DNA from 3 places in the Chryseobacterium sp. CFS2 genome. Region 2 is predicted to be linked to each of the others. Evidence: riboswitches for the same ligand, from Rfam matches in the RefSeq annotation. Region 2 holds a riboswitch; each other region holds the start of a gene.

Region 1 (2,274 bases), 140 kb from region 2:
TTCTATGGCATCAGATTCAATATTTTCTATTGGATCATCTATATTAATAGAAATGATTTCCGGTTCATTGTTTAAAGTAAAATAAAAATCAGAATACCATCTCAGTCTTCCTTCGTCATTCCAGATTCTTATATTTTCATCATTTATTTCTTCAACGATATAAGATTCTCTCTTCGTTAATTGCCCGGAATATATGCCAATGCTTTTACAGTAAATCTTATCCTTTATCTTCATAAATTATTCTCTTTGTATACATAATTATCTGTGAGAATCTGTGCTATCTGTGGGAAAATATAGACTGAAAATTACTTCAGGCTCAATAAAGCCAATCTATACCCATCCATTCCAAAGCCGGATAAAACAGCATCTGTATTCGCTGCCGTTACAGATTTCTGGCGGAATTCTTCTCTTTTGTATATATTGCTGATATGTACTTCTACTTTTGGCTTGCGGATATTCTTTAAACAATCAGCGATAGCATAAGAATAATGGGTAAATGCTCCCGGGTTAATCACCACTGCATCAAAATCATCCTCCTGAAGTCTGTTGATAAGCTCACCCTCAATATTAGACTGATAGTATTGTATTTCATGAGACTGAAACTCGGATTTTAAATTTTCCAAATAACTTTCCATGGAAACATTTCCATAAATTTCCGGTTCCCGGGTGCCCAAAAGGTTGAGATTAGGCCCATTTATAATCAAAACTTTCATACTATAAAATTAAAAAGTTTTTTCAATTAATAGTACAAAAATTAAGGTGTCCTCAAATATTTGTTCCATTGAATTATTAATAATGATATTTATCATGTTTGAATAAATGATAACGGCTACAACTCCTTATTGTAATGAGTTTTATTAAAATTTTATGTTAATTATTAAAAATTTATCATGAAAAATAAATAAGTCTACTTGTTTTGTAGACTAAAAGTTTTTAGCTTTGCAAACATATTTCGATCGGCTTATAAAGAAAGATGGAGGGAACTGACCCCGTGAAGTCTTAACAACCTACCCATTGGGCAAGGTGTTACGTTCAGCCTTTTAAGGAAAAATAAGCATTTGGTTTATCGTATTTATCGATGCCCTTTGCTGACTTTTCTGCAAAGGGTTAAATTTTAATATATGATAAATAAAATTGATTATGATTAGTAAAACTTTATTTAATTCTAAAGCTTGGATACCTCCGGTTGCTGTTTTTTTTCTGGGAATTACCAGTGTAAATGCACAGAATTCCAAGCCGAAAAAAGATAGCCTTCATGAAAAAGAGATTGATGAAGTAGTAGTGGTAGCTTACGGAAAAGCGAAAAGAAACAGCTATACCGGTTCCGTAGCTACAATTTCCAGTGATAAAATCAATAACAGACCTGTAACGAATATTACGAAAGCATTAGAAGGACAGGTTGCAGGGATTCAGACTACCAGTGCATCAGGCCAGCCAGGTGCTGTTTCCACTATCCGAATCAGAGGAATTGGTTCAATAAGTGCTTCCAGTGATCCGTTATATGTAGTGGACGGAATTCCTTTTGATGGAAATCTAAACTCAATCAGTCCCAGCGATATCGAATCTATAAGTGTTCTGAAAGATGCTACAGCAAGTGCTTTGTATGGTTCAAGAGGAGCAAATGGGATCATCATCATTACTACAAAATCAGGTAAAAAAGGGGAAGCAAAAGTTAATTTTAATATCAGTCAGGGATTCTCCGGAAGAGCCGTTAAAGACTATGAACAGGTAAATACAGATCAGTATTTTCAACTGTACTGGGAAGCATTGAGAAATGGATATCAATCCGGGAAAGTTTCTTCTCAGCAGGCCGCTCAGATGGCAACAGACAACCTTGTTTCTTCACTGGGGATTAATCCATATGGGACAGCTTATCCAAAGCCTGTAGGTACAGATGGAAAACTATTACCTGGTGCATCACCACTTTGGAATGATGACTGGAGAGATATCTTGCAGAGAGTGGCTTCAAGAAATCAGGTGGATCTTGATATCAGCGGAGGAAGTGAGAAAAGTAATTATTTCTTCTCTCTGGGGTATCTGGATGATAAAGGAATGGCAATTGAATCAGGATATAAAAGATATAATACCCGATTGAAAATCAATTCTGAAGTAAAAAAATGGCTGAATGTTGGGGTGAACTTAAGTTATACAAACAGTATTCAGCAGGCGCCTACTTCTTCGGATTCCAAGGCCAGTAACATCATCAATGCGGCAAGATTTATTCCTTCATTCTATCCTTATTATGAAAGAAATGCTGACGGAACTTATATTTTG
Region 2 (2,274 bases):
TCAAAAACTTTTGATTCCCCGCCATCAATAATCTCATCAACAAGAAAAGCAGCTTTGCTTCCTCTTTTTCCAGGATTTACAGTGTTTCCCTGATGAATAATAAAATCATTAATTCCATCCTTAAAATAGGTGTTTTCAAATGGGGGAGCTCCGTAAAGCTTTGGAGTATTGGTTTCATTGTCACAAAATACACTTTGTGCATTTGAATTTCGGGAATACAGTTTTTTGATTGAAATACTGTCGTGTCCAATATTGATACTTCCGTCGTGAGAAGTATTGAGCTCTCCTTTATAAGTATTGTATCCCCATTTCCAGTTGTTTCTAAACCATACAGTAGGAGCCACAAGAATAGGGGCAGCATGCTGACTTCGGTTGCAGACTGTTACTCTGGCCAGAATATCATTGTGATCTGCTTTACAATATTCGATGAAAATATCAAAATATTCATCATTATCGAAAATTCCGGTATCGAAAATTTCATACTCCGGTTCTTTCTTGCTGCGTTTTCCGTTTTCTGCAACAAGCTCATCATAAGGAAATTCATTAATCGGGTATTTATATACCATCTTCATATAGCTATGAGTAGGTGTATTATCCAGATAATAAAAGATTTCTTTGATGTCTTCTCCATGATTCCCCTGAGGGTTACTCAATCCGAAGAATCGTTCTTTTACCATTTTATCTTTCTTATTCCAAAACGAAAAAGCAAAACAGAACAGCTGCTTTACATCAGAAATTCCGGCGATGCCTTCCTCTCCCCAGCGGTAAGTGTAGCTTTCAGCATTATTATGGTTGGTAAAATTCCAGGCGTTTCCGTTTGGGCTATAATCTTCGCGTACATTTCCCCACTGCCGGTTGCTTACATAAGGTCCCCAGTTTTTCCATTTGGTATCTTGTAATCTTTCTTTTTCAGCGGTCATATCTCATCATTTTTCCATACGAAGTTAGTTTTTTTGAGAAGTAATTCCAATTTTTTTCATCTGAATAATTATTAATATAGTCTTGAAATACTTGTGTTTAAGGGCTTTTAAAAATATTAAAATAATTTTTTTTTGAAATTAAAAGAAAAGAACTACCTTTGCACCATTCGTTCATTCAAATATTGAAAATGTTATCAAGAAAGGTTGAGGGATTAGACCCTATGAAACCTTAGCAACCCTTTGTGCAAGCAAAGAAGGTGCTACGTTCTACCAAAATTATTTTGGACAGATAACTTACTGAAGTTCTTTTCAGCCATTTCCTGTGGCATTTTCAATTGTATTAAAATTTAATAGAATTGAAAACAGAACTAAACTATATTAATCTTTCGTATCAAACTTATTCTCAAAAGGAATACAATATCTCATTAAGCTATCAGCTTTTTGGGAAAGATCTGTTTACAGCCCCGATCATTTTAATCAACCATGCTCTTACCGGAAATTCAAATGTATCCGGAGAAAAAGGCTGGTGGAAACAATTGGTAGGAGAAAATCAGATTGTTGATACTGATCAATACACTGTTCTGTGTTTCAATATACCCGGAAACGGATATGACAATTTTTTAATTGAAGACTATGAAGATTTCACTCCTTCAGATATCGCTGCGATATTTCTGAAAGGGCTTGAAGCTTTACATATCAAAAATATATATGCCATTATTGGAGGTTCTCTGGGAGGAGGGATTGCCTGGGAAATGCTTGCCAAGCAGCCGGATCTCGCAGAAATATTTATTCCCATAGCCTGTGATTACAGAACACACGATTGGCTGCATGCCCAATGTCTGGTTCAGAAATTTTTATTGAATGATAAAGAAGAACCATTACAGAAAGCAAGAATTCATGCCATGTTGTGTTACAGAACTCCACAATCACTCAATGACAGATTTCAAAACCAATATAATAAGGAAAATCAACGCCTGGAATCAGAAGACTGGTTGGTTTATCATGGTAATGCATTAAACGAAAGGTTTAGTTTACAAGCGTACAAGCTGATGAATCATCTCCTGATGAATATCAATGCTGATGAAACAGCACTGGAGAGCATACAGGCACGAATGCACATGATCTCCGTAGATACAGACTTATTCTTCCCGGCTTCTGAAATCCGAATGTGTTTTGAAAACTTAAAAGAGAAAAATAAGGATGTTTCTTATCACGAGATCCAATCTATACACGGGCATGATGCCTTCCTAATGGAATATCAACAATTAAATAATATCATAAAAAACATTTTACAGAAGTAATGAAAAATGCTAACGAAATAAAATTTTTGAAGAACAGATCAATCGTCAAATTT
Region 3 (2,274 bases), on a different contig from region 2:
TCTGCATATACTGCCGTGGAATGCCTGTTTTTTTTCACTGCATTGTCTGGAGAGAATCCGATAAAAGATTGAGATCCGCCCGCTCCAAGCACCGTTGATCCTTCGGTGGCAACATTTCCGTTGATGTCATATTGGGTATAAGAAGCTTCATCACCGGGTTTGATCTGGTATTGTTCCAATCTGAACTCTCCACCGAATCCGATATTGAAACGATTTATCTTTTTGGAAACATCAAGATTAATCGTATTTTGAAGGAAGCTGTGTGCTCCAGCATAAAAACGCGTTGGTGAATTTGCTCCCAGGGAAGCATTATTGGTATTGCTAACATTGTAATTGAAGGTATTGCTTCCGAATGTATTGCTAAGGTCAAAAAACCAGTCATTGACATTATATTTTGCTCCTACAGCATAGGAGACATCATATACTTGTGATCCGAGATTTGCCTGAAATCCGTTCGGATAAATGGATGAAACCACATTAGAAGTTTCGCTTGGAAGTCTTCTGAAACCAAAACCTTTTCCTTCTTTGATACTGAAACCTCCAAAAGAATAGATTTTAAATTGATCGTTAAAAGGATATTCTGCATTGAAAAACAACTGTCCCTGTCTGATCTGGGCATCTCCAATCTGAAAATTAAAATCGTCACGGGTTAGTCCTCGTTCTTTAATCTTTGCATCATCTGCCGCTCTTGCCGCTTCGGGATCATCAGCAAATGCATAGGCAAAATTATTTCCAAAAATATCCAGATCATGATTTTGAGTTCGTGTTGTTTTTCCTCTGTGGCTTAATTGTAGGGAAAGGTTGATATAACCCTCTTTTTTTCCTAATGAAGTCCCATAATTGGCTCCTGCCTGATAAGTATCCCCATCATTTCTCCCAGTCAATCCATACGTAAGACTTGCTGAGGCTCCCGTATTTTTTTTAAGAATAATATTGATAACTCCCGCAATGGCATCAGAACCGTATTGTGCTGCAGCTCCGTCCCTTAACACTTCTATTCTATCAATCGCAATGACCGGAATTGTACTTAAATCTGTTCCTACAGATCCATTTCCAACCGTATTCTGATAATTAACTAAAGAGGTGGAATGTCTTCTTTTTCCGTTAAGTAAAACCAGAATCTGATCTGGTCCCATTCCTCTTAAGGTTACAGGATCAATATGCTCTGTTCCATCAGAAGCAGACTGTCTCACTGCATTAAACGATGGAATCACATAGTTCAGGAGATCCTGAGCCGTCATTTGTGGAGAACTTCTTTGTATTTTGTCAATATTAATAACATCTACAGGAACTGGTGTTTCCAGTTTTGTTCTTTTGACATTTCGGTTTCCGACAATGATGATATCTTCTATTTCTTTGCCTTTCTCCTCATTCTCCTGAGCAGCGACTAACATTGCCCCAAGCAATAATACAGCTGTGCTTAATTTTTTCATTTTTGTTCTTGCCAATTAATAATACGAATCTGACGGATCTTTCCGCAGATACACAAGACTTCAAGAAATGGAATTCATATAGAATATTGACTTCACTTATCTCCCCCTCCGGGTTGGAATTAGCACCTTTACACTTCTGGAACCGTGCAGGTTGCTAAGGTTTCACCGGGCCAAATCCCTCCACCTTTCTTGATAAATCTACTGCAAAAGTAGACTATTTTTTTAAATATACAAAAAAGCAGATCTGCTGTAATGCAAATCTGCCTTTCATTATTTTATAGAACTTGTGGTAAGTTTTATTTTTGAAACATTAAGATGATATTAAGGTGATAAGAGTATTAAGATAAGCTTCGTTTTAAGCTTAAAATTCAGAATGATTCATCTTAACTACCTTTATTTCTTAAATCCTTCTTAATGGTTTTACTATATTCAACATTTTTTATCAGTCTAAACAGCTTGATAATTTGTTTTTATTTGATCATCATCTTTTGAATCGCAATTCCTATATCCGATTTCAGCTGTACCAGATAGGTTCCCGGTGGATAACTGATTTTCGTTTCATGAATACCGTTTTCTTTATTCAGCTTGAAAGAGTCCAGCTTTTTACCCGTCATATCAAAAATTAAAATTTCTCCGTTTTTGGCTTTATTGAAAATGAATCGTGCGATTCCGTTTTGTATCGGATTGTCTGCAATCTGAAGGGACAATTTGTTCCCTTCATTGATATCTATTGTTGACAAAGCACCTGCATAGTTTCCAAATATTCTGAATTCTCCAGGCTGTAAAGTGATCGGAGTGGTTGTAGAAGCCACATTCAAAATACTATCATCCATTAGATTCT

What was found. Region 2 has a riboswitch for S-adenosylmethionine ahead of ODR02_RS03440 (alpha/beta fold hydrolase). Riboswitches for the same ligand answer to the same signal wherever they lie in the genome.
Region 1: linked by a shared signal. The riboswitch ahead of ODR02_RS04160 (SusC/RagA family TonB-linked outer membrane protein) and the one ahead of ODR02_RS03440 (alpha/beta fold hydrolase) in region 2 are both predicted to bind S-adenosylmethionine.
Region 3: linked by a shared signal. The riboswitch ahead of ODR02_RS18525 (TonB-dependent receptor plug domain-containing protein) and the one ahead of ODR02_RS03440 (alpha/beta fold hydrolase) in region 2 are both predicted to bind S-adenosylmethionine.

Annotation. Positions count from the first base shown of each region.
Region 1 is NZ_JAZHQU010000002.1:157,979-160,252, reverse strand. Features, by position in the region: gene ODR02_RS04170 (hypothetical protein) at 1-234, opposite strand, end outside; gene ODR02_RS04165 (type II 3-dehydroquinate dehydratase) at 306-713, opposite strand; SAM riboswitch class I at 959-1,057, shown strand; gene ODR02_RS04160 (SusC/RagA family TonB-linked outer membrane protein) at 1,141-2,274, shown strand, end outside.
Region 2 is NZ_JAZHQU010000002.1:13,959-16,232, reverse strand. Features, by position in the region: gene ODR02_RS03445 (MGH1-like glycoside hydrolase domain-containing protein) at 1-920, opposite strand, end outside; SAM riboswitch class I at 1,109-1,216, shown strand; gene ODR02_RS03440 (alpha/beta fold hydrolase) at 1,277-2,221, shown strand; gene ODR02_RS03435 (ACT domain-containing protein) at 2,221-2,274, shown strand, end outside.
Region 3 is NZ_JAZHQU010000008.1:181,163-183,436, forward strand. Features, by position in the region: gene ODR02_RS18525 (TonB-dependent receptor plug domain-containing protein) at 1-1,433, opposite strand, end outside; SAM riboswitch class I at 1,527-1,632, opposite strand; gene ODR02_RS18530 (alpha-amylase family glycosyl hydrolase) at 1,904-2,274, opposite strand, start outside.